One region of the Hymenobacter seoulensis genome, then DNA from elsewhere that is predicted to be linked to it. Evidence: riboswitches for the same ligand, from Rfam matches in the RefSeq annotation. Region 1 holds a riboswitch; each other region holds the start of a gene.
What was found. Region 1 has a riboswitch for S-adenosylmethionine ahead of ACYVHC_RS14280 (phosphoadenosine phosphosulfate reductase family protein). Riboswitches for the same ligand answer to the same signal wherever they lie in the genome.
Positions count from the first base shown of each region.

Region 1 (7,151 bases):
CTTTCTTGCTGTTGCCGGTTTGAGAGCCATATAGAATGGTCAGGCTAGGTGCCGCAGAAGGGGAAACCGCCGAGGCCGCCGCCGTGGCTGTAGGCGCGGTTTCAGTGCCCACACGGCCGTAGAGGTAGCCGCTCAGCCAAAGCAACTGCTGGTCGGTGAGGCCCGCCGTCAGCTGCTGCAGCGTCGCTTCATCCAAGCCGATAGGAAGAGTGGGAGAAGGGAAGGACATGATGAAGAGTGGAATGGCTGTGTGGTGGCGGATAGCGAATCAGAAATCAGGCAACTTCAGCGTAGGAAGTAGGAGCAGCAGTAGCAAAAGCCGCTGGAACCAGTGCCTGGGCTAGGCTAGCGGAGGAAGCAAGCCGGGCTACTTCCCCAATAATGATGATGGCCGGTGCCCCAATGCCAGCTGCCGCCGCACGAGCAGGTAGCTCAGTTACTGCACCGGTTACTAGTTGGGCATGGGGTAGCGTGCCGTTTTGCACAATGGCGGCCGGCGTATTGGCGTGCCCGTGCTGGCTGAACACCGCCACAATCTGCTCCAGCTCGCTAAGTCCCATCAGTATCACGGCCGTAGCGCTCGATTTGGCAGCTTCAGTTACGCTGCCCGAAAGCTCGCCGCTGGCAGTGGTGGCGGTAATCACCCGAAAACCTTCGCTCAGGCCCCGGTGCGTAACCGGAATGCCTACGCTGCCCGCGGCGGCTACCGCACTGCTGATGCCGGGCACATAGTCGGTGCTAAGGCCGTGGGCTTCGGCGTACAGCATCTCCTCGCGGCCCCGCCCAAACACGAAGGGGTCGCCGCCCTTTAGGCGCACCACATGGCCGTAGCGGTGGGCGTGTGTCACAATCAGGCGGTTAATTTCGTCCTGTGAGTGGCTTCGCATGCCTCGGCGCTTACCCACGGGCACCAGTACGGCTTCGGGGCGGGCGTGCGCAAGCAATGCTTGATTGGCCAGGGCATCAAAAAGAATGACGTCCGCTTCCGCCAGCACCCGCGCCCCCTTAAGCGTAAGAAGCTCTGGGTCGCCGGGGCCGGCACCAAGAACCGTAAGACGAGGCAGTTTGGACAAGGACATGGCTAGGGCGTAGGTTAGAAGAGCCGGAAAACGGGCGGTCATCTCAAGCTTGCCGAGACATCGCACGTGCTGACGTTGCAGCGGTAATCAGACATCAGCATGCGAGGTGTCTCGGCAAGCTTGAGATGACGGTTTGTTGGATAAATGGGCGCGTGTTGGCTGCCAGGCTCAGGTTTCTACTAGATAGAAAATGCAACTGGCGGGCCTACGGGCAGGGTGAAGTACTCGGCATTGGCTGCTTCCACTAAGCCTGCAGCTACTGTGTCGCCGGTCAGCTCGTCAACTAGGATGAAAGAGCCAGAAGCACGGTTTTCCAGGTAGTTGTCGATAGCCAGGGGCACGGCCGTTTTTAGCCGCACCCGCACAATGTCGTTGAGCTGGGCCGAGTCGGTGGCCGCGCGGGCGAAGGTGTGCACGTTCACCTTGTAGAGGATGGCCGGAATGGCCGCCTTCACGAGGGCCGAGTGGTGCTGCACCAGCAGCTTGCGGCCGGGCCACAATGGCTGCTCGCTCATCCAGCATAGCGTGGCTTCCAGCTCGCGGGTAAGGGTAGGCTGCTCGGCGAGCGGCACAATAGAGTCGCCGCGGCTTACGTCCACGTCGTCGCTCAGGCGAATAACTACGGCCTGCGGCGCCGAAGCCGATTCTACTTCCTGCTGGTTTACTTCAATGGCTTCAATTGCTGACTCCAGGCCTGAGGGCAGCACCTTTACCCGGTCGCCGCGGCGGTACTGCCCGCTCCGGATCTGACCGGCGTACCCACGGTAGTCAGGCAGCTCAGCCGTTTGAGGCCGTATGACATACTGCACCTGAAAGCGTGGGGCCGCCTGAGTTTCGGTGGCGCCGGGCACACGTTCTAGGTGTTCCAGCAGGCTAGGCCCAGTGTACCAAAGCAGATGCTCGGACCTCTTCACTACATTATCGCCGTTGAGGGCGCTTAGCGGAATGGCCGTGGCGGCCGGCAGGTTGAAGTGGTTGGTGAGCTCGGCATAGTCGGTGGCAATCTTGGCAAACACCTCCTCGCTGTAGCCTACCAGGTCCATTTTGTTCACGGCCAGCACAAAGTGCCGGATGCCGAGCAGCGCGGCAATCAGGGTGTGGCGGCGGGTCTGTTCAATCACGCCCTGGCGGGCATCTACCAGCACAATAGCCAGATCAGCATTGCTGGCGCCCGTTACCATGTTGCGGGTGTACTGCACGTGGCCGGGGGCATCGGTGATGATGAACTTGCGGCGGGGGGTAGTGAAGTATTTGTAGGCTACATCAATGGTAATGCCCTGTTCGCGCTCCGCTCGGAGGCCGTCCGTCAGCAAGGCCAGATCCACGGTGCCATTCGCGGCCTGCCGCTTTTCCAGCGCCGCCAGAATGTCCAGCGACACAGATTCAGAATCATATAGCAAGCGGCCGATAAGCGTGCTTTTGCCGTCGTCAACGCTACCGCAGGTAATAAATCGGAGAAGGTCCATTACAAATGGTGAAATTGTGAGGTTGTGAACTTGTGAGTTGGTTGGGCCAGTGAAGCGTGAGTACAGTTCACCACTTCACCTTTCACAACTTCACCACTTAGAAATAGCCGTTGCGTTTGCGGTCTTCCATGCCGGCTTCCGAGATGTTGTCGTCGAGGCGGGTGGCGCCCCGCTCGCTTACTTTGGCCAGCAGCAGGTCCTGGATGATGTCCTCGACGGTGCTGGCGTCGCTTTCCACAGCGGCCGTGCAGGTAGAGTCGCCCACGGTGCGGAAGCGCACTTGCCGGGTCACAATTTCATCGTCGTCATCGAGGCGCAGGTGTTCCGAGAGGCCGAGCAGCTGGCCCGTAGGGAGTACCACGCAGGTGCGCTCGTGGCCGAAGTAGATGTCGGGCAGGGCAATGTTTTCGCGCTGGATATAGCGCCACACGTCCAGCTCCGTCCAGTTGGAGATGGGGAACACGCGCACGTTTTCGCCCTTCTGGATGCGGCCATTGTACACATTCCAGAGCTCGGGGCGCTGGCGCTTGGGGTCCCACTGGCCAAACTCATCTCGCACGGAGAAAATGCGCTCCTTGGCGCGGGCCTTTTCCTCGTCGCGGCGGGCCCCACCAATGCAGGCGTCAAACTCAAACTCCTCAATTACCTCCAGAAGCGTGTAGGTCTGGAGCTGGTTGCGGCTGGGGTACTTGCCGCCTGGCTCGCGTAGGCGCTGCCGCTTTATAGTATCCTCCACCTTGCGCACAATGAGTTTCTCGCCCAACTCGGCGGCTAGCTGGTCGCGGTAAGCTAGTACCTCGGGAAAGTTGTGGCCGGTATCTACGTGCACCAGCGGGAAGGGAAAACGGCCCGGGCGGAAAGCTTTTTCCGCGAGGCGCGTCAGCACAATGGAGTCTTTGCCACCCGAAAACAGCAGGGCTGGGCGCTCAAACTGGCCGGCCACTTCCCGCAGGATGTGGATGGCTTCCGCTTCAAGCCGGTCGAGATAATCAAAAGTTGGGGTACTCATATAGTCGGGTGTTCAGTGTTGATGTTGGGCGCTCAACAGGAAGTGCCAAGCTTACCTCTAGCCGGCCGGGACGGGCTCCACTACCGGATCGGGGCCATTATGGTGGGCGGTGGCATGTAGGCCGCATTCCTTAGCCGAAAGGTCTTCCCACCACCAGCGGCCGGCCCGGAAATCCTCGCCGGGCCTGATGGCGCGGGTGCAAGGGGCACAGCCAATGCTTACAAAGCCCTGTTGGTGCAGCGTGTTCACGGGCACATGGTGCTCTTGGGTAAAGGCCACGGCCTGCTCCCAGGTCCAGTCGAAGAGCGGGTGGATTTTTACGAGGTTATGCGCCGCGTCCCACTCCAGCGGGTCCATGGTTTGCCGGTTCTGCGACTGCTCGGCGCGGATGCCAGTGACCCAGGCTGCTTTACCCGCTAGCGCCCGGTTCAGGGGCTCCACTTTCCGGATAAAGCAGCACTCCTTGCGGTTGTCCACGCTTTCATAGAAGCTGTTGGGGCCTTTGGTAAGCATCAACTGCTCCACGCTTTCCCGCTCCGGATAAAATACCGCAATGGGCTGCTCGTACTTGAGCAGGGTCTTGTTCCAGACGGAGTATGTCTCCTGAAAATTACGCCCAGTGTCAAGCGTGAATACCTGAATGGGGAGGTGATTAGCGAAAATAAAGTGGCTGATGATCTGGTCTTCTAGGCCGAAGGAGGTCGAGAAAACGGCCTGCTCGGGGAAGGTTTCAGCCACGAGGCGTAGCCGCTCCAGGGCAGTAGCCTGAATCAGCCGGGGGCGCAGGTCGTCGAGCAAGGCGCGAACGGCCGGCGCAGCATCTGCTGCGGACATAGCAAGAAGGGGAGGGGAAACCAGCCAGCGCGGGGCGGAGGTTTCGGTCAGGAATGACCCTAGGCGGAGCTGCGGCCACGTAGTTGGTACGGCACACTAGCTTTCGGCCGGGCGAAAAAGCCGGGCGTACGCACGAAGTCAGCCTACACGTAGCACCGTGTCAGCCGAGCTGTTGCGCGCACAAACCAGAAAAAAGAAGGAGGTGAGTGGCTAACAACAACACGGCATACCCATCATAGCACAACACCCATGCTGTAGAGCAAAGGCAGTGGCGGATAGAGTAGCGGAGTTGGACAAGCGGTTCACGGCTAGTTGTTTTTATATGGTCAGGAGTTGGCACCGTTTCGGATGGTCCGCTGGTTGCCGGCGTTTCGTCGAGCCTGTCTCTCCGCGCCTCTGTATAAAAACAATCCTTTGTGGGGAAAGAATTGGTATGGCAAAAGTAGCTGCCGGAATTTTACACTTCCAAATTTTATTTTTTCAACAGGTGCATATTTTCTAGCAATGCACCCGTGTTCTTGTCCTCTGGGCAGCCGCCGCAACAGAAGCAGAACACTAGAAAAGTTACACTGCTACAGATGGATGATTAAGCGAAAGCTACTAGGTGTTCTTCTGCCGTAAACCTGCATGAAATACACTTTTGAGTAAGCTATTGGCCAGCCCAGAATAAGAAGCGGTTTGCCCGTTACATAGGCCTAGTAACTTCGCCCCACATAAGTATTGTGCAATTAGCGTTTCGGCTGAAAACGAGCCTGTAACTTGCTTAAAAATACGTTGGCCTCGGGGGCAGAATTTGTGACGAGTAGCAGGGCAGCGTACACTATCGTGAGGGTGGCAGAGCGCAAAAGCATAGTCAGGAAGGGAGAGCCTAGCGCCGGAATTAGCCAGCCAGCCAGGCCTGCCGCGGCTGCAATTCCCAATATCAGCGGGATGCGCCACGTGAATGGTTGCATCCGGAAGCTGCGCCACACAAACCACGTGCGGGCCAGGTTGATGCTTACAATAGCGAGTAAAAATGCCACTGCCGCCCCCAGCAAACCTAGTATGGGAATCAGCAAGGCATTGAGCCCGATTGTAACGAGCGCCAGCGACACATTGAACACCAGGTCGTAGCGGTAGCGCGGGGAGGTAACTACAATTAGCCCATTGAGGCCCGTGATGCCATCAAACAGACGCGCCGCTAGCAGTACCAGCACGGCCGTAGTGCCAGCTGTTAGGGCGGGGTTGTGCATGAGGCCATAGATGAAGTCGAGGTTCAGGCCAATGCCCAGAGCAAGGTAGCAGCCCAGCACCGTGTTGAGACGGGTAGTGTCGCGGTAAAAAGCGGCCATTTTAGGCAGGGCCTGTTCTTTCCAGTAATCGGCTAGCAGCGGAAAGGCAATTTTGTTGAGCGAGCGAGCTGGCAGCGTGAGGGCTGTGCTGATGAAAAAGGCAATGCCGTACACACCAGCGGCCGCCAGATTCAGTTGGGAGCCCACCATAATGGTATCAATGTTCATGATGATGGTGCCCGAAATATTGGCTAACAGTGCAAACGCCCCAAAGCTCAGGATGCTGCGCAGCGGCTGCACTTGCAGTGCCGCCTTCGTAGGCCGCATATGCAACTCGCCAATGAACGCCAGGTAGCCCGTTAGCAGCAGCGCCGTGGCGCTCATTAGGCCAATATAGGCCAGCACGTAGCCGTGAAACGAGAGGTAGCCCAGCCCATACAGCACCGCCGCGCCCGCCTGCAATACCCGCAGCAGAATCTCTTGCACAAATGAGGAAAATGCCGTGTGGTAGAGCCCCTTCAGGTACGCATCCTGCAAGGAATATAGCATCACGAACAAGGCCAGCACGCCGGCCCACCCGTAGTAAGCGCCAATCAAGTCTTGGTCGGCCTCATAGAAGTTGAGTACCAGGGGTTTCCCTCCTAGGTACAGCAGCGTGACCAACCCAAAGCCCAGCAGCGGCACGCCCAGCAGCAGCGGCAAAAATCCTTGATGACCCGCTTCGCGGTTGCGGAAATACGGAAAAAATCGGATGCCAACACTGGCAAACCCCAGCGCCGAAAGCTGGGCGTAGATGGTGGCAATGGCTAGCAGCGTACCCGTGAGGCCTAGCTCCCGCGCTGATAAAAAGCGCGGGATAATGAAGGCCGTATTGACGAAGCCCAGTCCCAGCCCGATGTAGGAAATAGCCGTATTTCGCAGCCCCTGCCGCAGAACAATACCCAAGAGGTGAAAGATGAAGTGGTGAAATTGTGAAGTGGGGAGAAAATGGGTTTGACGCTCTAGCGGACCTAGTGTAATAGGCCCTTAGAAGGGCGTCTGTGGTAAATCAAGAATCCATCATCCCGACGATATCGTGGCCATTAACGAAAGCCACGGCGCGGCTGCGAAGGTACTCCATGATTTCGGCGAACTGGCGCGGGCCGGTTGTTTCGTTGGCGGGGTCGAAGTTCTCGTTGTGCCAGAGCACGGTGCACACGCCCCCAAACCGCTCAACTTCCTGCAGCATCGGTGTGAGAGCTGGTAGTATTTCTTCGGGCTGTAGCTGCAAGTAGCGGGGGTGGTGTAGCGTGGCATCCATTACGTTCAGCGGTATTTCCAGGAAAACGTAGGCTTCAGCGGCCGCAAAGTTGAATGGATGGAATGGCAAGCAATAGGAGTTGCGGAAGCCAAAATGCTCGGCAAACCCTAGCGTCGAATCATAGGCAGAAAACAACTCATCAACCAATGCAGGAGTAGCGCGCGGTTCCCAGCTTAAATAATGGAAACGCAG
Region 1 is NZ_BAAGWD010000003.1:142,785-149,935, reverse strand. It holds gene ACYVHC_RS14300 (diflavin oxidoreductase) at 1-229, opposite strand, end outside; gene cobA (uroporphyrinogen-III C-methyltransferase) at 276-1,079, opposite strand; gene ACYVHC_RS14290 (sulfate adenylyltransferase subunit 1) at 1,259-2,545, opposite strand; gene cysD (sulfate adenylyltransferase subunit CysD) at 2,643-3,554, opposite strand; gene ACYVHC_RS14280 (phosphoadenosine phosphosulfate reductase family protein) at 3,612-4,388, opposite strand; SAM riboswitch class I at 4,704-4,795, opposite strand; gene ACYVHC_RS14275 (lipopolysaccharide biosynthesis protein) at 5,117-6,604, opposite strand; gene ACYVHC_RS14270 (polysaccharide deacetylase family protein) at 6,708-7,151, opposite strand, start outside.

Region 2 (7,151 bases), on a different contig from region 1:
ACCACTGGTCTGCCGCGCTACCGGCCCACTTACAAAGCTGTTATCGGAGCCACCCGTAGGTTGATTTAGCAGCGTCAGTAGAGCTGTGGCGTCGGTATTGAGCCGGCCGCTGGTCAGTTGCAATATATTGTTGACGGTGATGGGGGTTGCAAGCGTCACGCCATCGGTGCTGGTGTTGTTGATCTGCAACGGCACGCTAGGCCCCAAATAGCTGGAACTGGTAGGGCTACCCCAAGCCGTACCGCTGATGCGTTGGGGCTTGCTGCCGTTCAATACCAACTTTGCGGCAGTTGTTTGGCTGGGCTGAAACCGGAAATTGCCTCGCACTACAATGTCGCCGGCTACCCGCAACTCACTGTTCAGATCAGGGGCAAACGTCACGGCAGCCCCTACAATCAAGTTGCCCCGTATCGTCAGCGGATTGGCCCCGCTTCCGCCATAGGAAGTATAGGGCTGACCCGGGCGGTTGCGGAACACCAAGTTCGGGTAGGTGCGGCCGGCCAACGACGGCGTGGCACTAGCCTGGTTTTTGGCTCGAAACTCCCAAGTGCCGGCCTCGGTGCCAGCTGTGGTAGCCAGCGTCTGTACCAAGGCGGCATGCGGCCGGTCAGTATAGTGCCGATAGGTGCCACCATTGTAGATATAAAATACTTGGCTGGTACTCTCAATAGTAATAACACCCTGGTCGCTGGAGTTGGTAACCACGCCTTTATCATGGATGGCCAGCGCAATTTCGGTAGCGCCACTGCGCGTGAGCGTGAGGGGCGTAGTGCTGGTATTGAGGGCTGGAATTTCAAAGAAGATGGAGTCGCCGGACCCTGGGTTTACGCGCAACGAGCGAACCGTAACGGCAGGTGTACCCACGGCAGAAGCGGCTATGCCGGGCGCCAGTACCACCGCATAGCTTTTGGCTACGCTGGTATGGTCCAGCAGTACATCATCGTTGGAGGTAGGTAGGGCATCTTTGTCCCAGTTTTGTGCGTCAAACCAACTGCTCGTACCGGCGCCACCATCCCAACGTACCACTGGCGTAACCGTGAACGTACGGCTCTCGGAGCTGCCCCCGCCCGGCGCAGGATTGAACACCGTGACGGGAAACGAGCCAGCCGTTGCCACCGCACTAGCTGGCACACTGGCACTAAGCTGCGTAGCACTTACTACCGTAGTAGTCAGCTCTGTGCCATTGAATCGCACTACGCTGCCTGCCCCGAAGCCACTGCCCGTAACAGCCAACGTAAACCCACCGCTGCCGGCAGCTATACTAGATGGCGCCAATGCTGTAAGTGTGGGCTTGGGGTTGAGCAGAGAAGTAGCCTGCACCTGAAAATTATCAATACGAACTGGGCCAACGCCAGACGCGCCACTTACTAGTAGCCGTACCACAACCGCTGCTTTGTTATTGAGGCTGCTTTGGCTTGAAAGGTCAATCAGGTGCTCGGTCCAGAATCCGCTGCCAGTGGTTATGGGTGTTGCGGTTTCAAACGTGCGCCCACCATCACCACTGAAAGCTACTGTAATAGTACTGGCACCCGTGGACGGGTGGTACTGCTGGTAATAAAGCTTATAGCCAAAATAGCTGGGCAGATTAGCTCCGCCAAGCACAAATTCAAGATACCGGGTATTCGTGCCGGCTGAGTTGTTCATACCTAGTGCCAGGCCAGCGGTACCCGCCGTGAAGGCGCTTGAGCCAGTGGCAGTGCCCGTGAACGTAACGAAGGGCTCGGTTGAGGAAACGGAGCTAGTGACGTCGGTAGCCACTGTCGGCGAGATGCTGCTGAAGCTGGTGCCGCTGTTGAAATCGTAACTGACGACGGTCGTCGTCGTCTGGGCTTGGCTGTTGAAGCTGCTCCACAAAAGCAGCAGAACGGTAAGGCGTGTAAACAACGTCTGGGACTTCATATACCAGGTTTAGTGGGAGTTATAACGTGCTAGCCAGTGCTCTGCACTACCCGCCCCTAACCGACATGAAATCAAAATTGTCCAATCATCACTGTACAAGATTTTATGCCTCGACAGTACTTACTGTTCACCTATAGCCATAAAAAAAGCCCTTTTGCATAGTACAAAAGGGCTTTTCTAATTAGGAAAAAACTTGGTTTATTCCTTTTCTAGGCGCAACTCCGCGCCTTGGGGGCTTTTTAGGGTCAACTTGTCGTCGGTCAGGGTTACTACATCAAAGGTGTTGCTTTGGGTAGCACCGTCGGGCGTCATCGTGATTTTCTTGGCCGCCTGATCAAAGGTGTACTTACCGTTCACTGCTCCGGTTGGCGACATCATGGTGTACTGCTGGTTCGCGAAGAACGTGATGCGCTCATCTTCCTGGGCATCGGTCTGTTTTACTTTGTCGCCGGAAGCGCTGAGTTCTTTATCGGTTTTCCATACTTTGCTTTCCTTACCGTAAAGCATATTAACGCCTTCTACTTTACCTTCTTTGCTGCCACAAGCAGCCGTGAAAAGTACTACCAGCATAAGCAGGCTAGCTAGCAAGCGAAAAGAGGAAGAGGGGGTTTTCATGGGGAGAATGGTTAGATGAGAGAGTAGATTTTATGTCTCTGCTCAGCCTCCTGGATAACCAGGCTGCTAGGTCAGCATTGCCACTCTTACGGCAGCATTCCCCAAGATGTTCGCGCTACAGTCCGGCTACAACTTATTGCATTATCAAGCGTAAGAGAGGCAAACCAGACCAGTGCATCGTGCTGATTCTCGGTCAATTCCCCTCTCACAACTAAACTGACTTACTGCTATGGGACTGTTTGATTTCCTTTCTAACGACGGCGATAAGAAGCCTGTTCAGCCTACTACTCCTCCGGCAGCGGGTGGTGCCACCGATTTTTTTGGCAACGCCAACCAGGCCGCAGCTACTACTACTCAGGGCGATACCTATACCGTAGTAAGCGGCGACTCGCTTTCGAAAATTGCCAAGCGCCATTACGGCGACGCGGCCAAGTGGCACCAGATTTATGACGCCAACAAAAGCGTTATCGGCTCGAATCCCGACCTAATTGAAGTAGGACAGGTACTGACGCTGCCCAAGCTCTAGCATTTCTCTAGCTTCGAAATATCCAAAAAAGCCACCTCTTACAAGGTGGCTTTTCTGTGTTTCTAAAGTTCCCTGTAATATGTTTCGGATGGTGGTATGGCCCACAGAGACTAAGGCTCACTGTTGCCTAAAGTGTACCCTCTGCTCAACAGGAGCAGAAAAGACAGCTTGTTGCCTGCATCTATTAGTGCCTGCCAATCAACAAGTTGACGGCTACTCATCTTAACGCAGCATAAGCATATTAGCAGTATCGGCTGATTAAAAATTATTTTCACTAGCTATTGCATATATCGAAACTAGGCCTATACCTTTGCAATACCAACTAGGTACTCTCCCGCTCGCGGCGGGGCAGTTTTCAAAGATTTATACAGAAGTGGCGAGAGAACAGGCTCCCTGACCCACTGGCAACCTTCGACCGCGCGAAAGGTGCCAATTCCTGCCCGACCAGCCATTCGGCGGCGGGGCATATAACTCAGAGTGCCATGGAAAACACCTTCGCTTTCGCCCTTCCTTCCGCTGCTGCCCAGTCTGCTTTGTTGCTTACTGCCCAGCCGCTTACCTGCGTTTCTAGGGCTTCTGTAGCCGCCCACGCTGCTTGGCGAATGCGAATGCGCTGCTGTAGCGGCGCTTGTTGTTGCTGTAGCTAGCCCACGCACGGCGGCCCAGCTTCTCCCCTCCCCTGTTTCCTGGGCTTTGGCCCCTGGTGCTGCCTAGGCAGCGTCGCCTGGCTCGTCTGTTTGCTCAGCTCGCCCTCACAGGTTGCTGACTTCAGCCCGGCTCCTGCTACGCCCTTGCGTAGCCCCCACTGTAGCGGTTTACGCTCCCTTCCTTCATATCCAACTTCCTGCTAACCAGCCTTGCTATGTCCACGCAGAACGCTCACTTCGAGACCCTCCAACTCCACGCCGGCCAGCAGCCCGACCCCGTAACCGGGTCCCGCGCCGTTCCGATTTATCAGACGACCAGCTACGTATTCAAGAATGCCGAGCACGGTGCTAACCTGTTTGCCCTGAAGGAGTTCGGCAACATCTATACCCGCTTGATGAACCCCACCACCGACGTGTTCGAGCAGCGCATAGCCGCGCTGGAAGGTGGCGTAGCGGCACTGGCTGTTTCTTCGGGGCAGGCGGCGCAGTTTATTGCCCTCAACAACATTCTGCAGGCCGGCGACAACTTCGTGAGCACTACGCACTTGTATGGCGGCACTTACAACCAGTTCAAGGTGGCGTTCAAGCGGTTGGGCATTGAGGTGCGCTTTGCCAACGGCGACCAGCCTAGCGAATTTGAAGCTCTGATCGACGAAAATACCAAGGCGCTTTACCTCGAAACCATCGGTAACCCGAGCTTCAGCATTCCGGATTTTGAGCGCATTGCCGCCATTGCCAATAAGCACGATCTGCCACTCATTGTGGACAATACGTTTGGAGCCGGGGGCTACCTGTTCCGGCCACTGGAGCACGGCGCGCACATTGTAGTTGAGTCGGCCACAAAATGGATTGGTGGCCACGGCACCAGCATTGGCGGCGTGATTGTAGACGGCGGCAAATATGACTTCGGCAACGGCAAGTTCCCGCAATTCACGGAGCCCTCGGAGGGCTACCACGGCCTCGTTTTTAATGAGGTATTCGGCAAAGGTGGCCCGTTCGGCAACATTGCTTTCATCATTCGGGCCCGGGTAGAAGGCCTGCGCGATTTTGGCCCTTCGCAGAGCCCGTTCAACTCTTTCCTGTTGCTGCAAGGCCTCGAAACCCTAAGCCTGCGCGTAGACCGCACCGTGGAAAATGCCCTGCGCATTGCTACTTGGCTAGAGCAACATCCGCAGGTAGAAGCCGTGAACTATCCCGGCCTGAAGAGCAGCCCGTACCACACGCTGGCCCAGAAGTACCTGAAGCGCGGCTACGGCGGCGTGCTCACCTTCGCCATCAAAGGCACCAAGGAAACCGCTATACAGTTCATTGATAACCTGAAGCTAATCAGCCACCTGGCCAACGTTGGCGACTCTAAAACGCTGATTATTCAACCCTCGGCTACCACGCACCAGCAGCTTTCTGAGGCAGAGCAGCGGGCAGCCGGCGTAACACCCACGTTGCTGCGCCTGTCGTTGGGCACGGAGCACTTCGAAGACATTCGGGCGGATTTGACCCTAGCCTTTGACGCCGTGCGCACGGCAGCTACTATTCCTTCCGGGGAGAGTGGCAGCACCCTCCTACCCGAACCCGAAACCGAACACGTTGCCACGCTGGAAGTCTGATACTTGAGAGGGGTTGATGCCGGGCCGCAGGTGAGAGAGCGGCTCGGATCAGCTTCCAGCAACGCAGCGCGCGGGCTGGTGCCTGGGCTTTCAGGAGAGAGGAAGCCGAGGACCAACGCCGCCCGCACTACAGCCGGGGCGGAGCCGGGCAGAATCGGCTCCGCCCGCAGGCTATTGACTTTGAAATTGCCCTAGTACCATGCCTTCCGAAGAAGAACCACACCTGTTTCGTTTGCCTAGGCCACTTCGGCTGGAAAGCGGCGCCATATTGCCTCAGGTGAACGTAACCTACCATACCTACGGGCGCCTAAATGCCTCCCGCGACAATGTGCTATGGGTGTGCCATGCCCTCACGGCTAACTCTGATGTGCTGAGCTGGTGGCCGGGGCTAGTAGGACCGGGCTGTTATTTCGACCCCGCCGACTGGTTTATTGTGTGCGCCAATGTACTAGGCTCCTGCTACGGCACAACCGGTCCAGCCTCTGCTGATGCCGACACGGAGCAAGCACCATATCAGGCGTTTCCGCTCCTGACCATCCGGGATATGGTAGCTGCCCATGAGGCCTTGCGTGAGCACCTTGCCCTACCGTCTATCCATACCCTGATTGGCGGCTCTTTGGGTGGGCAGCAGGCAGTGGAGTGGGCGGTGCAGCGGCCGGCATTGTTTGAGAACCTAGTGCTGCTGGCTACCAACGCACGGCACTCGGCCTGGGGCATTGCCTTCAATGAAGCCCAGCGCCTAGCCATCTTCGCCGACCCAACCTACCACACGACCACGCCGGACGGCGGCGCGGCGGGGTTGCGGGCAGCCCGGGCCACGGCGCTGCTCAGTTACCGCAGCCACCACGCCTACGGCCGCACCCAAACCGAAACCGACGACGAGAAGCTGGACGATTTTCTGGCCAGCTCTTATCAGCGTTACCAGGGTGATAAGTTGGTGGCGCGCTTCAACGCTCACAGCTACGTAGCCCTGTCGCGGGCTATGGACAGCCACCACGTGGGCCGGGGCCGCGGCAGTGTAAAAGCAGCCCTAGGGCGCATTAGGGCCCGAACCCTGGTACTTGGCATAACTTCTGATATACTGTTCCCGACTTCTGAGCAGCAGCAGCTTGCCCGCTACATCCGGGGGGCGCAATACGCTGAAATGGAGTCAGAATATGGCCACGACGGCTTTCTGATTGAAACTGCTCAAATCACTCACTTCCTTGAACGATTTTACGTCCAGACCTATGTCCACTAGCGCTGCGCCGTTACCCGCATTTTCTTCTGATTTCAACGCCCTAGCTAAGCGCAAAAAGCCGGCTACCCCGGCGTCGGAGCGCCGGCAGCTCCTTTTCGATCTGACCTCTGAAGCCGCTTTACTAGCTGCCCGTACCTTCGGAACCTACCTGCAACCCGAGCACGTGTTTCAGAGCAGCATCGAAAACCTGCAACCCGTTGATATTGCCTTTGCGGCCAGCTACGGCTGCCAAATTGAGCTGGAAGCCAGTATTCAGCGCCTGCCCGATGGCCGCATTACGGCCCTGATAATGCCCCAGCTCGCCCCGCAAATGGGCGCGGCAGCTGTCAGCATCGATGCCGATTTTACTTCGGCTTCGGGGCCGCTACCTGGATCTTCGGCCCTTACTGACTTGGAGGTGGAAATTTACCTGCGCACCGACGAAGACCGCCTGATTGACCTGCTTGACTTCAGCGAAATTTCGGAGGAAGCCGATGAGGATGGGTACGTGGTAGGCTATGTGGCGCTGGCGCATCTGCTGCGCCATCGGGAGGTGCTGCGCAAATACGGTGCGTTTCTGGTGCGCACGGGCAATGTGCGCCCAGTAAGTGCCAATGAGTACTCGGAAGAAGCAGCGTAAG
Region 2 is NZ_BAAGWD010000002.1:692,040-699,190, reverse strand. It holds gene ACYVHC_RS10815 (IPT/TIG domain-containing protein) at 1-1,899, opposite strand, end outside; gene ACYVHC_RS10810 (lipocalin family protein) at 2,098-2,514, opposite strand; gene ACYVHC_RS10805 (LysM peptidoglycan-binding domain-containing protein) at 2,744-3,040, shown strand; SAM riboswitch class I at 3,401-3,514, shown strand; gene ACYVHC_RS10800 (O-acetylhomoserine aminocarboxypropyltransferase/cysteine synthase family protein) at 3,903-5,291, shown strand; gene metX (homoserine O-acetyltransferase family protein) at 5,491-6,531, shown strand; gene ACYVHC_RS10790 (hypothetical protein) at 6,521-7,150, shown strand.
Region 2: it holds a riboswitch for S-adenosylmethionine, as region 1 does, so the genes downstream of both, ACYVHC_RS10800 (O-acetylhomoserine aminocarboxypropyltransferase/cysteine synthase family protein) here and ACYVHC_RS14280 (phosphoadenosine phosphosulfate reductase family protein) in region 1, are expected to answer to the same signal.

Region 3 (7,151 bases), 190 kb from region 1:
GCCCAGCGTGTAGCGGTTCATGCGGTTAGAGCCCGCACCCATAATGCCGCGCAAGCCGCCGGTGCCAAACTCCAGGTTGCGGTAGAAGGCATCAGAAAGGAATTCCTCCTGATTCTGGGCTATCAGGTCGCGGATTTCGGTGTGGGTATTCGTGTCGTAGCTGTCGCTCAGCCAGGTCGTAATTTTCTCTTGGATGCTCGGCGTTAGGGCCATACTCAGGTAGGGTTTGGGTACTTGGGATTCTGAGAACGGGAGTAAAGAAAAGAGGTTTTCTTGTGTTCTGCCTACTTAAGTTAGTAAGTGTCCGAGATTGAGCACTTCCCGGGCCCAGCCCATGCGCAACGGTAGCAACGAGCCATGGAGTTTGCGCAGCGCCGCAGGGTTTAGAATGCAACCGGCCCTAGTAAAACGACGCGAGGTGCGTGCGTATTTACTAGGGCCGGTTGCATTCTAAACCGCAAGCTAACCTAGGCCAGCACCTGAATGACGGCTTCGGAGAAACGCTCCATTTCTTCCAGTTGCGGGCTGCACTGCAGTAAGAACAGGTCAACGCCCACGGCTTCGAAGGCGGCAATGCGCTCGGCTACCTGGTCGGGGGTGCCGGTGAGGCCGGAGCGTAGGCCGCGGTTCGATACCGAGTAATCCTGCAGGCTTACCTGGTTTTCGAGCTGGGTGCCGGCCAGCCACTGCTGGTAGTTTTTGTAGCCAGCCGCCGAGCCGTTTACGTTGGTAATGCGCTCCAGCTCTTTTTTTACTTCCTGCTCGGTGTTGCGCACGATAGAGTACGCTGCTACGCCAAACTTCATGGGTGGCAGGCCCAGCTTTTCGCGGCGCTGGCTCAGGTCCTGAATGCGGCGCCCGATGGCGGCGGGCTCGTCGCCGTGCATTACGTAGCCGTCGCACTGGGCCGCAATCAGGTTTTTGGCTGCTTCCGACTCACCGCCAGCGTACAGAAAAGGCCGTGGGCGCGACACCGGCTTGGGCTGCAGAATGGAGTCTGTAACCTTATAAAACTTGCCCTCGAAGGTGAAGTGGTCCTGCTTCCAGAGGTTGTCTACCACGTGCAGCCACTCGGCGGTGCGGGCATAGCGGTCATCGTGCTGCTCAAAGTGTACGCCGTATTTCTTCGCCTCATCCTGCCACCACGAAGACACCACATTCAGGCTCAAGCGGCCGCCGCTGATGTGGTCGATGTTGGCTGCCTGCTTGGCCAGCAACGCCGGGGAGTGGAACGTAGGCCGCACGGCCACCATGAGCTCTAGTTTCTTCGTAACGGCAGCCAGGGCGGCGGCTGTGCTCCAGGCATCCAGAGAAGGGGCTTCTTCGCCTTTGATGTCGTTGAGGTTTAGCTCGGCAATGAGGGAAAGGTCGTAGCCTAGGTCCTCACTACGTTGGGCCAGCGTTTTCACGTAGTCCCAGTCGGCGCGCATGTTTTCGTCCTCGACGTTGCGCAGCCACCCGCCAAAAACGGGCATCCAATATCCGTATCTCATGATGACCTAGTGAATAGAAGCCGGAACCGGCTGGTGAGAGGTTTGAGCCGCGGCAGTACCTAGCGAACCAGAAGCTGTTGTGGGCGCCAGTTGCGTTTCCAGGTAATCCACGAAGCGGGCGTAGGGGTCGAAGCCCACCACATTCACGGCGTCGGCCACGAAGTTGGAGAGGGCATTGATGTCATAAAACAGTACGTCGCCGGTGCGGTCATCAATCAGGTACTCAATGCCACCCACGTCAATTTTGGCGGCGGCCACAATGCGCTCCACGGCCTCTACTACCTCGGCTGGGGGCGTAAAGGCTTCCACCTGAATGCCTTTCTTGGGTGCTTCCGTGAGGCAAAACTCTGCCGACTGCTCCTCCGGAATCTGGCAGATTTCGGCGGGGCAGAGGTTGAAGCTTTCACCGGTAGTATATACCTTCATGGCGTACAGGAACTTGCCGTTAAGCGTCTCCACGCGGTGAATGTTGCCGTCGCGGGGCGTCACGTATTCCTGCACCAAGGCGGTTTGGTCGATGCCGAGGTCAATCTGGCCGGCTTCTACAGCGGCGCGTACGCCTTCCAGGGTATCGAAGCGAATGATGCCGGCGCCGCTACCCCCAATGTTCACCTTCACCACAATCGGGAATTGCAGCTGTTGGGCCGCGTCCGGAATGCGCGAAGCATGGTTCACGACGAAGGATTTGGGGTATTTCAGATCTAGGGAAGCAAACAGGGAAAGCTGGCGGGCTTTGTTGGTTTCAATGGCCGTAGCCGCCGAGCCGTTGATGATGCGTGTGCCGATGCGCTCAAGGTGCGTAGCGAAGCCTGCGGTGTGGAAAATGCCCTGCCCGTGGCCGCGCAGGTATGCCGAGGAGCTCATGCGGTTCACGACCAACGAGTAGCGGCTTTCAGTTTCGGAAGGGTCGAAGAGGTGGTGCGCGGCGTCGATTTGCTCGTAGGGTAAGCCCCGCCGGTCGAGCTCCGCAAACAAGGGTTTAAACCACTCGGGGTGTTCGTAATAGATGCCAATGGGCTTTACAGCGTGCGCCATGAGGAAAAAGTAAGAAGAGGTAGGTGGGGAAGAGGACGACACGGCAAGCCAGTATCGTCTGAGAAGGCCACGCAGCAGTGCGCAGCCCAGAAGAAGCTAGATGGCTAGTAGTCAGTGGCTAAACAGTAGGAGGGCGTGAGTTGCTCCCTGAGCACCGTACAACATGCGGGCATGCGAGGCCGGGCACGTGCCGAAAGGCCACCATACGCGGTGTTTGCCACGCCCTGCAAGCAGAGGCGAGAACCTGAAAAGTACTAGGGGCAACATGCCAGCAAACGTGCTAGCTCAGCTGGATACAGCGGGGTACTAACAACAACAACACGCGCCAGCCATGTACCAACCGGCTACGTGCATGCACACGCCAGAGGTGAGCCGTTGCGAAGGAGCAACGGGAGAAGCAGAGCGAACCGAAACGTTGTTGGCAGTGTCCACGGCAACTTGTTTTTATATGTGCAGGAGTTGGCACCGTTCCAGTAACTGGGGGTTGCCGGCGTTTCGTCGAGCCTGTCTCTCCACGCCTCTGTATAAAAACAATCCTTTGGTCAGAAAGAATTGACTCTGCAAAGGTAAATCAGGCCGTAGCACATTGCCAAATTCAACCACATATGGTTGCAAGGTACCTTGATGAATTAAACCGCTAGAGCCAAAAAAGCCCAGCCAATTGCTTGACCGGGCTTTTCTTACGCTAAAGGGCTAGTAAAATTACAGGTTGCCGCGCAGGGCCTGCTCACGCTCAATGGCCTCAAACAGCGCCTTAAAGTTGCCTTTGCCGAAGCTCTTGGCGCCTTTGCGCTGAATGATTTCATAAAATACGGTGGGGCGGTCTTCCACGGGCTTCGTGAAAATCTGAAGCAAATAGCCTTCCTCGTCGCGGTCCACGAGCAGGTTCAGGTCGCGGATGCTGTCCAGGTCCTCATCGATGTGGCCCACGCGGTCCAGCAGGTCATCGTAATAGGTGTTGGGCACTTGCAGAAACTCCACGCCGCGGCGGCGCAGCTCCGTTACCGTCGTGCGGATATCGTTGGTGATGAGCGCCATGTGCTGCACGCCAGGCGAGTGATAGAAGTCGAGGTACTCCTCAATCTGCGACTTTTTCTTGCCTTCGGCAGGCTCATTGATGGGGAATTTCACGAAGCCGTTGCCATTCGACACCACCTTGCTCATCAGGGCCGAGTACTCGGTGCTGATGTCGTCGTCGTCGAAGGTGATGAGCAGCTTAAAGCCCATCACGTCCTCGTAGAATTTCACCCACTGGTTCATTTCGCCCCAGCCTACGTTGCCTACGCAGTGGTCGACGTACTGCAGGCCCACGGCCGGACCTTGCGGAACGTTGCTCTTGCGGGCCACGAAACCCGGCAGGAATGGGCCCGAGTAGTTGGTGCGCTCCACGAAGGTGTGAATGGTTTCGCCGTAGGTATAGATGCCCGACAGCGTCACGGAGCCGTGTTCGTCCTCGATGGTATAGGGCTCGAAAGCGGGCTTGGCGCCGCGCTTGGTGGTTTCTTCGAACGATTTGCGGGCATCATCCACCCACAGGGCCATCACCTTCACGCCGTCGCCGTGCTGAGCTACGTGGCGGGTAATGTCGGAGTCGGGCAGGAGGGAGGTAGTGAGCACCAACCGAATTTTGTTTTGCTGGAGCACGTAGCTGGCCCGGTCGCGCACGCCGGTTTCGGGGCCGGCATAGGCTACCAGCTCAAAGCCGAAAGCCGCCTGGTAGAAATACGCCGACTGCTTGGCATTACCGACGTAAAACTCCAGAAAATCAGTACCATTGAGCGGCAGAAAATCGTGGGCGGGATGGGCCTGTACGGCCGGCGAAGTCATGGTTTCCATGGGCGGGATATGAAGTAACGGGTGGATAGAATGCGTTGGTAAAAATACAGGAATAGCCGGATTCGTGGCGCTTCTGCCAACATGCGCTTCCGGAACTTCGTAAAATCCCCAATTCCTACGCACCTTTGCAACACACCATTTATTGCCCGTGGCCATGAATAAGGAGGACCTCGACCGCGCCCTCGTTGCGCTCATCGAAAAGAAACAGTTGCTGCACGAGATGTCGTACGACGACGCCCGCTACGATGATGTAGAGGAGGAACTGCACGATCTGGAAGACGATTTCAACGAAGAGTACGGCCCTTTCCTGGAGGCGGCCCTAGAGAAAGTGCACAACGACCTGAACTCGGATACCGACGTGCTGCTGCCTACGGCTTACTTGCCCTCCAGCACCGGCGGCAAACCCTCGCCCAAAGAAGGCGTGTGGGTTGACTCTGAGAAGTACCCCGGCAAAGAGGCGCGTATTACGCTCGTACCCAGTCCCACCCGCATCATGCTAACGGTAGGCAAAGCCGTGCAGCAGGAGCTCTGGAAGGCGTAAGCTGAGCAGTACATTTGCTCTAATCACCTAAAGTATGCCAAGGCGCAGCCGACGCAGCTTGCACGGAACCAAGTGGGTACTAGCCCTCTTGCAACCCGTAAGCTGCGTCGGCTGCGCCTTGGCATGAGCAGGCATTTCATCTATAATGTTAGCGCATGCTCTACCGCATTGCCGAACCCGCCGATTGGGAGCAGGCCCAGCAAACCGGCTTCTTTGCCAGCCCCGACCTAGCAGCCGTGGGCTTCATTCACTGCTCGGAGCAGCACCAGATTCTGGAAACGGCCCACCGCTACTACCCCCATCGCACTGATGTAGTGCTGCTAGAGTGGGACGAAGAAGCGCTGGCTGCGGCCGGAGTGCGTCTGGAGCGAGAGTGGGTGGAGAGCCGGCAGCAGCATTTCGCGCATGTATTTGGGCCGGTGCCGCTGGCTGCCATGCGGCGCTTCTGGGCGTTTGGTGCCGATGCTGCGGGGCGGTTTGAGCTGCCCGAAGGGCTAGTACAGTAGAACTTGGAGCTATTGTTGCGGTGCAGAAACACTATATAGCGCCGGCGTAGTTATTAGTTTTTGCGCCGGCTCTGGTCAGCAGTTATCCTTCCAGAAACTACTTTAATGGCTATTTCATCCTTACGCATCGGGCAGGGGTTTGCGGCCCTGTGGTGCCTAGTATTTTTAACTTCCTGCAGCTCTACATCTTTCCTCAAGATGCTGCCCAACCGCTACGATGGACCCTGGGTAGATGGCCACCCTACCAGCGTGGTGCGCCACCCCGACAGCGTGCAAGTTCGCTTGGGTTTTGTACGCTACGAGCAGAAAGCACTGGTTTTTGAAGCACAGTTCACTAATTATTCCGATCAGCCTGTAGTTGTTGCGCCCGAAACCTTCTACTACCTTATGCTCCCGAACGATTCCTTGGCCGAAGCCCAGCTGGCTCAGGGAATACAACACCTGAAGGTTCCGGCCCTGGACCCGCAGATGCAACTGCAGCAGTTGGCCGCCAAGCGCGACAAGCAGGCCGCCAAGGCCACAAACGTTAGCTGGTTTGAAATCCTGACCAGCGCAAGCCATGTGGCCGAAGATGTAGCTAGCATCAAAAAGAAAGAAACAGCTGAGCAAGTCGCGGAGCGCGACGACCGCCACCAAAGCGACAACGCGTTTTTTGAGGAACAGCGAGAGCAACATGCCCAGCAAGCCGATGAGCTCCACAGCAAATTAGCCCATTTAGAGTCGTCGGTGCTGCTCCGAACCACGCTGCAGCCGGGGGAACGAGTTACGGGCCAGGTGTATTTTCCCCGGAATGACTACATGAAACGCGTGCGCCTCGTGGCCTTCTTCAATGAGCGCCCCGTGCAGTTCGATTTCACCCAGATTCCGGGTATCTAGTACCTAGGTAGTACCTGAAACGCAAAATCATTCAGTAAGAGTGATGTAGCTTGCCAATCACTGCCGAATGCAAATTCAATTGCCCGTAAAAAAGCCCTTCCTGATATAGTTCAGGAAGGGCTTTTTGATGGACTAGGTGCTTGGGCTATACGAGCTCGGCAAGCTCTAGCCACCGCTCTCCTTTCGTGTCGAGGTCAGCGTCGGTGCGCTTGAGTTGAGCGGCCCAATCGGCCAGCTCTTGGTGGGAGCCAGCGCCGGAGTTCAGCTTTCCTATGAGCTCCTGCTTCTGGATTTCGAGTTGCTCCAGCTCCTTTTCCAGCGTTTCGTACTCCTTTTTCTCGGCAAAGGTGGCCTTGCGCTTAGGCGTCTCGCTAGGTTTAGGAGCAGCTGCAACCGGCGCTTGCGCTGGGGCCGCAACGGCAGCTTTGGCAGCGGCGCGCGCCTGCTTGGCTTCTTTCTCAGCGGACTCCACGGCGGCTTCACTTTCGCGCTCGGCCAGGTAGCCGCGGTAGTCGGTGTAGTTGCCGGGGAAGTTGAGCACGGCCCCACCGGGCTCCAGCACAAACAGGTGGTCGGCTAACTGATCCAGGAAGTACCGGTCGTGGCTTACGATAATCAGGCAGCCGCCAAAGTGCAGCAGGAAGTCTTCCAGAATGTTGAGCGTGCCCAGGTCCAGGTCGTTGGTTGGCTCGTCAAGAATCAGGAAGTTGGGGTTCTTGATAAGTACCCGTAGCAGTTGCAAACGGCGCTTTTCGCCCCCGCTCAGCTTACTTACCATGGTGTACTGCTGGGCCGGCGGAAACAGAAACAAGCTCAGAAACTGGCTGGCCGTGAGCACGTCGCCGTTGGCTAGCTCCACAATTT
Region 3 is NZ_BAAGWD010000003.1:336,419-343,569, reverse strand. It holds gene ACYVHC_RS15075 (phospho-sugar mutase) at 1-213, opposite strand, end outside; gene ACYVHC_RS15070 (LLM class flavin-dependent oxidoreductase) at 468-1,493, opposite strand; gene ACYVHC_RS15065 (ATP-grasp domain-containing protein) at 1,500-2,528, opposite strand; SAM riboswitch class I at 2,970-3,059, opposite strand; gene hppD (4-hydroxyphenylpyruvate dioxygenase family protein) at 3,231-4,364, opposite strand; gene ACYVHC_RS15055 (hypothetical protein) at 4,519-4,905, shown strand; gene ACYVHC_RS15050 (DUF952 domain-containing protein) at 5,061-5,411, shown strand; gene ACYVHC_RS15045 (hypothetical protein) at 5,517-6,287, shown strand; gene ACYVHC_RS15040 (ABC-F family ATP-binding cassette domain-containing protein) at 6,433-7,151, opposite strand, start outside.
Region 3: it holds a riboswitch for S-adenosylmethionine, as region 1 does, so the genes downstream of both, ACYVHC_RS15065 (ATP-grasp domain-containing protein) here and ACYVHC_RS14280 (phosphoadenosine phosphosulfate reductase family protein) in region 1, are expected to answer to the same signal.

Region 4 (7,151 bases), on a different contig from region 1:
CAAGCTAGGGCTACGCGTCCGCCAGATTACCAGCGTTTCTGATCGGGCCGATGAGATTGTGGCTGCCCTCGACCTAGCCCGGCAGCGTGCCCAGGTGGTACTGATGACGGGCGGCCTCGGCCCTACCAAAGATGACCTGACCAAGCACGTGCTGGCCCGCTATTTCAGCTCCGAGCTTGTGATGCACCAGCCTACCCTGGAGCACGTCGAAGGCTTTTTTCGGCGCTTCAACCGCCCTATGTTGGAAGTAAACCGCCAACAGGCCTTGGTACCTGCTGCCTGCGAGGTGCTGTTCAATGCCGTGGGTACGGCGCCGGGCATGTGGTTTGAGAACCAGGGAACCGTGTTTGTGAGCATGCCCGGCGTGCCGCACGAAATGAAGTACCTGATGACCCATGAGGTACTCCCTCGCCTGCAGCAACACTTCCAAACGCCCGCCATTGAGCACGTAGTAGTACAGACGGTGGGCCTGGGCGAGTCGTTTCTGGCGCAGCAGATAGAAGCGTGGGAAACGGCCTTACCACCCAACGTGAAGCTAGCGTACCTGCCGTACCTCGGCGGCGTGCGCCTGCGCCTCACCGGCCACGACGATGGCCAGCCCGACCTGCGGGCCCGCATGGAAGCCCTGTTACCTGAACTACGCACCTTGCTCGGCGACCATATTTTTGCCGTAGGAGAAATCAAGCTGGAAGAAGCTGTGGGTCAGCAGTTGCAAGCGCGCGGCCTTACCCTAGGCACCGCCGAGAGTTGCACTGGTGGCTTGCTAGCGCATCGGCTTACCAGCATTCCGGGCAGTTCCCGCTATTTCCAGGGTAGCATCATTGCGTATTCCAACGATATAAAACAGCGCCAGTTGGGTGTAAAGCACGAAACACTAGCTGCCCATGGGGCCGTAAGCGAAGCCACCGTAGCCGAAATGGCCGAAGGCTTACGCCAGCAGTTGGGCGTTGATGTGGCCCTAGCAACCAGCGGCATTGCCGGCCCCGATGGAGGCACCCCGGAAAAGCCCGTTGGCACGGTATGCATTGCCTACGCTGATGCGCACCGCACCGTCACGAAGCAAATCAGCTTTGACCGTGGCCGGCAGCTAAATCTGGAATACACCACCACCATGGCCTTGAACCTGCTGCGACTGAGCTTACCCAAGGACTAGCATGTGTAGTTCTAGAAAGAAGCCGAGGCACAGATCCACTTAGGTAGCACATGTGGTGTCTGTTCCTCGGCATCTTCATGCTTACTCAGCCTCTGTTAGGGCTCGGATGGGCACTACATCCGGCACTACCGGTGCCTCGCTTGCGGCGCGCAACGGACTAGGCAACCGCACCACGCAAACCCCGGGGGCCCGCAGCCACGCCGCCTGCGCTAGCTGTGCTAGCCCAATGGTACCCGTAAGGTAGTGGCCGCGCTTACTGGACCGGAACTGCTCGTACACGTGGCTGAAATCAGCTACCTCAGGAATAACTTCATCCGTAAAAGTCACCAGCACATCCAACTCGGCGGCAGTGGCCAAGGCCAGGGCGTTCTGCTGATGCAGTTTCTTGTACTCGTAGCGGTAGCCGTAGGTCAGGGCCGAAAGGTCGCTGAGAACGGCAGAGGCGGTGGGGAATGCACCCGCGCCCCGGCCCAGAAAAAACTGCCGGTCAGCAAAGCTGCTTTGCGTGATAAGACCATTGTACTCGTCGTGCACACGGGCCAGCTCGTGCTCAGGTGTTACCAGCGTAGGCAGCACCGCCGCCGCAATAGTGCCATCGGGTAGGCGCCGGCCTTCCGCCACCAGTTTCAGCGCGTAGCCCTTCTCTTTGGCGTAAGCCGTTGCTAAAGGGCTCAGGCGGTCAATGCCCAGCGTCAGGAGCTGCTCAGGCGCTACTACCAACCCGAAGGCATGCGTCAGGAGCAGTATGAGCTTGTTGCGGGCGTCAAGGCCTTCTACATCCAGAGCCGGGTTGCTTTCCGCGAAACCAAGCGCCTGAGCCTGCCCCAAGGCCTCCGCAAACGACAGCGCGTCGCGGTGCATGGCCGTGAGAATGTAATTGGTGGAGCCATTGATGATGCCCTCCACTGACTCTAGCAGGTCGTTGTCGTAATATTCCTCTAGGTTGCGGATGACGGGCAGGCTAGCGCAGGCAGCAGCCTCGTAGAGCAGGGGCGTGCCGGTTTCGCGCTGTAGCTGAATAAGCTCGGGCAGGTGCTCGGCCAGCATTTTTTTATTGGCCGTGACTACCGCTTTACCGCGGCGCAGGGCTTCCGTCACAATCAAATAGGCCTCGTCGGCGTCATCAATCAGCTCTACAATCACGTTGAGTGAAGAATCTTGGAGCAGCTCCTGGCGGTCGAAGGTGAACAGGGCCGCCGGAAGTGGGCGGACTTTCTCCCGGTTTTTAACCCCAATACGCCCGATGCTGGCCCGCAGCCCCGGCGTACGCTCCAGCACGGTGTGCAGGCCCTGGCCTACTACTCCAAACCCAAACAGGCCAATGCGAATATCTTTGCGACTCATACCAATTGTGTGAATGTCAGCCCGCTAGGGTGCATGCAAGCACTACCCCCTACCGACGACTATGAATGGATGTTGATGCACTCAACGCCCTCATTTCACTCGGCACTTAGTCAAGAGTTCTCACCGAAAAGGCACAAAAAAAGCCCTTCCGATAAGTCAGAAGAGCTACACCCGCTGCAGACGGGGAACATCTTGTAACTTATCTTTTCTCGGGTAGCCGAAGCTGTTCCGAGACAGGATTTAGCACCTGGTATTGCTACTGGTTGCTAAGGCATCACAGGGCCTGTCCCTCCGCCTTTCTTGATAAGTGCCCCGTGAAAGGGGCGCGGGGCAAATATACAACCCAATTTTTCTCACGCAATTTTGGCGGCGAAAGGCCCATGTACCAACCTCACTAGCCCCCAGCCGTAGCTACACCCATTTTCGGATACACGGCCGGGCTTTGCGAGGCGTTGAGGCTTTCTGTTACCTTTGAGTCCGCAACTCCCCAGTCCGCATAGCAAAACCCTCCCACCCCATAACCCAACCCTACCCCCAACCGCATGGCACGAGTGGAAATGACGATGCCCAAGATGGGCGAATCCATCATGGAAGGCACCGTCCTGAAATGGCTCAAACAAGTAGGCGACTCCATCGACCAAGATGAATCGGTGCTGGAAGTAGCCACCGATAAGGTAGATACCGAAGTTCCAGCCCTGCACGCCGGCATCCTCCAGGAAATTCTGGTTCAGGAAGGCCAAGTAGTGGCCGTTGGCGCCCCCATCGCCATTATTGAAACCGATACCGCTAGCGCTGGCACCGCCGCTCCTACGGCCGCTGCCGAAATTCCGGCTCCTTCTGCCAATGGCGCCGAAAAGACTACCGCTGAGGTTCCCTATCTCCCCGAGACCGGCGACCCGCAGGCCAACCCTGCGCAAGCCGTAGCAGCCCAGCCCCAGACGGGCCGTTTCTACTCGCCGCTGGTGCTCAGCATCGCCCGCGAAGAAGGCATCTCCATGGCCGACCTGGAGTACCTGCCCGGTACTGGCAGCGAGGGCCGCGTTACCAAAAAAGACATTCTCGATTACGTAGCAGCTGGCAAGAAACCCCTAGGTCAGGCAGCGGCTGCAACCCCGGCGGCTCAGCCTCAGGCCGTGGCTCCTGCACCGCAAGCGCCGGCTTCGCAGCCCGCTGCCCAGCCCGCTCCGGCGTCAGCACCCCAGTCTTCATCTGCTGCTATAACACCTTCTAAATCAGTTCCTTCCATTAGCGGAAATCAAGAACTGATTGAGATGGACCGCATGCGCAAAATGATTGCCCAGCGCATGGTGGACTCCAAGAAGATTTCGCCCCACGTGACTTCTTTTGTGGAGGCCGACGTGACCGACATCGTGAACTGGCGCAACAAACATAAGGATGCCTACAAGAAGCGCGAAGGCGAAAACCTGACCTTCACGCCCATCTTCATTCAGGCCATTGCGCGCGCCATCCAGGACTTCCCGATGATCAACGTCTCGATTGAGGGCGACTACATCATCAAGAAGCGTGACATCAATGTGGGTGTGGCCGTGGCCCTGCCCTCCGGCAACCTCATCGTGCCGGTCATTCATAACGCCGACCAGCTGAACCTGAACGGCCTCAGCAAAAAGGTAAACGACCTGGCCAACCGGGCCCGCGCTAACAAGCTGAAGCCCGAAGATCTGGAAGGTGGCACCTACACCGTTTCTAACGTAGGTTCCTTCGGCAACGTGATGGGCACGCCTATCATCATGCAGCCGCAGGTAGCTATTATGGCCGTGGGCGCTATCAAGAAGAAGCCGGCCGTTATCGAGACGCCGCAGGGTGATTTGATTGGCGTGCGTCACTTCATGTTCCTCTCGCATAGCTATGACCACCGCGTGGTAGATGGCTCGCTGGGTGGCATGTTCGTGCGCCGTGTGGCCGACTACCTAGAGCAGTTCGACCCGAACACGACTATCTAATTACAGCACATAAGCAGTGGAGGGTTGGTTGATGAGGCGCTAGCTCGCCTTACCAACCAACCCTCCCGCTTTTCCAGCCCTTGCCTGCCATGAATAAAACCTTGCCGCTCGTAGCCCTGCTGATTGCCTTGGGCCTGATTCTGTTTCTGTACCAGCGCCTGCGAATTGCTGAAACAGCCCTAGAAACAGCCCAGAAGCGCTTCAACGACTGCGAACAAGTCAACTTTCAGTTGCAGAACCAATTGGTGCAGGCCACGCGCGGCACTGTGCCCGATAGCCTGAAAGTACGCGACTAGCCTCCTGCTTCCTGTAAACCTAATCGGGCTTTGAAACGCAGCGGAACCTAGTGATTCTGCTGCGTCTCAAAGCCCGATTTGTGTGCATTGGCTTGCGTTGTTATACCACCGGATCTACCACGCTGCGGTTTCTGGCAGCATCTACGCTCCAGGGGCCGGGGCCGGCAGCAGCTAGGTACAGGAACACAAAGCAGTAGAGTACGGCTAGTTCTCCTTGATTTACAATGGGAAGCGCACCCTGCGGCGCATGGGCCATAAAGTAAGCCACGGCCATCAGGCCCGAAAGGATAAAGGCTACGGGCCGTGTAAAGAGCCCGATCAGCAGCAGCAAGCCGCCGCCAAACTCCAAGATGCCGGCTACCAGCATCAGGCCAGTAGCACCGCCACCGTTATCGGAGGGAGGCCAGTTGAACAGCTTCTGCGTGCCATGAAACAGGAACAGCAGGCCCGCCACTATGCGCAGCACGCTCAGCAGCCTGGCCGACCAGGGAGAAAGAAAAAAGGAAGTGTTTGCCATATAATGGTTGGGGAAAGAGTGTACCAGCCTACCTGAACGCAGAAGCAGCCCACCAGGATACGCCGAGCTGCTTGTAGCAAAACACTTTCCGGTGGTTTGGCACCTAGGACAGGCAGGCCCAACAGTTGGGTTTCACACAAAAAAAGCCTCGCTCCGAATGGAACGAGGCTTTTTTTGAAATGCTCAGCAGCCTGCTAGGGGCGGCCGCCACTGGTGCCCTGGGCAGGAGTAGCGCCGGCACCGTTGCCACCATCGCCGCCGTCTTTCAGGTCGTCGTTGCTGACGGAACGCCGGCGCTTGGGCTGGGCCATGCTCATCTTGCCGATGCGGTAGCTCAGGTTCACGCGCAGGCTGGTGCGGTGAAACACGTTCACGCTGTTTTGGTCCAGTGTGGCCGTGCTGATTTCGTTGCGGATACGGTTAGAAGGCGTGAAGAAGTTATCGGCGCCGAAGCCAATGGTACCCTTCTTCTCGGCAAAGTCTTTCTTCATGCTTAGGCTATATACCCCGAAGCCGCCCTGATAGCCTTGCAGCTGCACTTGGCGGCCGCGGTAGAAGCTGAATGCCTGCAGGCCCCAACCCTTGGTGAAGTTGTAGCCCCCCATCAGGCGGCCGCTGGCTACCCAACCCTGGTTACTGGCCGCAAAAAGTGCATTCGACTGGTTGTTGTCGAGGGTGGCGTAGTACACGTCGGCGCCACCGCCTAGGGTCAGTTTGTTGTTGATGTTAACGTTGGCATTCACGCTCCCGCCGTAGGCGTTTTCGGTGCCAATGTTGTCGTAGGTAGTCCGCACTATCCCCCCATCCAAGGGGGTGCGCACCGGTTGAATAGACTTATCGGTATTGCGCGCAAACACGCTGAAATTTAGCGAGGTCTGCTTGATGAAGGTGTTGTAGCCCAGCTCGAAGTTGTTGGTAAACTCAGGGTCCAGCCTTGGGTTACCCACCGTAATGTTCAGCGGGTTCGCCGACTGCGTATTCGGATTCAGGAACTGCAGCGAGGGGCGCTGAATCCGGCGGTTGTAAGCCGCCTTCAACACGTTGCCGTTGGTGAGCTTACGCGAGATATTCACGCTCGGCACCAGCACGCCATACGACGGAATCGTGGGTGCATTCTCGGTCAGGAAGCTGGCATCAATGGTGGTGTATTCGTAGCGGGTGCCAGCTTTCAGGGTGTAGCTTTTCAGGAAGCTCAGCGTGTACGAAGCGTACGCCGAGGCTACGTTCTGGTTGTAATCGAAAACGTTGGAGAGGTTGGTGCCCGTTTGCTCTTGGCCGTTGAGCAGCGTGGTATAGTCGCTGTTTACCTGGCGCATGATGTCCTTCACCCCGAATTCCAGCAGCTGCGTTTTGCTCAGCGGTGTTTGGTAGTCGGCCTGAATGGTTACCTCCTGGTTGTAGCTTTCGTTTTGGTTCTGGATGTCGTTGCCGGCCCCTTCGCCCGTCAGGATGTAGTTGGTGAAGTCGTTGTTGCGGGTATTGCGGCTGTACTGCCCTAGCAAGCTTAATTCGCGCTGAGGCGTCTCGAAGGTGCGGGTGTAGTTGACGGTAGCATCCAGCGTGTTCGAATTGTCTTTTACCCGCACGTCGCGCAGGCTGCTGAGCGGGTCTCGCCCATCAAAGAAGACCGTATTGGTAGCCAGTCCATCCTGATAGTTGGTGCCGTTGCGCAGGCCGAGTTGCACCGAGGCCGACAGGAAGTTGTATTTGTTTATGTCGTAGTCCCAGCCAAAGGAGTAGCGCCCGAACAGGTTTTGGTTGCGGGTATCAGCGTTCTGAATGGTCTGGCTCAAGAGCGTACGGGTGCTTAAGTTGCTGCCCTGCACGGCGTAGGTTTTCTGGTCATTGGAGAAGCTGCCCGGCGTGTTGTACTGCGCCCG
Region 4 is NZ_BAAGWD010000001.1:513,760-520,910, forward strand. It holds gene ACYVHC_RS02285 (competence/damage-inducible protein A) at 1-1,153, shown strand, start outside; gene ACYVHC_RS02290 (homoserine dehydrogenase) at 1,235-2,497, opposite strand; SAM riboswitch class I at 2,694-2,807, opposite strand; gene ACYVHC_RS02295 (dihydrolipoamide acetyltransferase family protein) at 3,040-4,458, shown strand; gene ACYVHC_RS02300 (hypothetical protein) at 4,548-4,754, shown strand; gene ACYVHC_RS02305 (DoxX family protein) at 4,855-5,271, opposite strand; gene ACYVHC_RS02310 (TonB-dependent receptor) at 5,466-7,151, opposite strand, start outside.
Region 4: it holds a riboswitch for S-adenosylmethionine, as region 1 does, so the genes downstream of both, ACYVHC_RS02290 (homoserine dehydrogenase) here and ACYVHC_RS14280 (phosphoadenosine phosphosulfate reductase family protein) in region 1, are expected to answer to the same signal.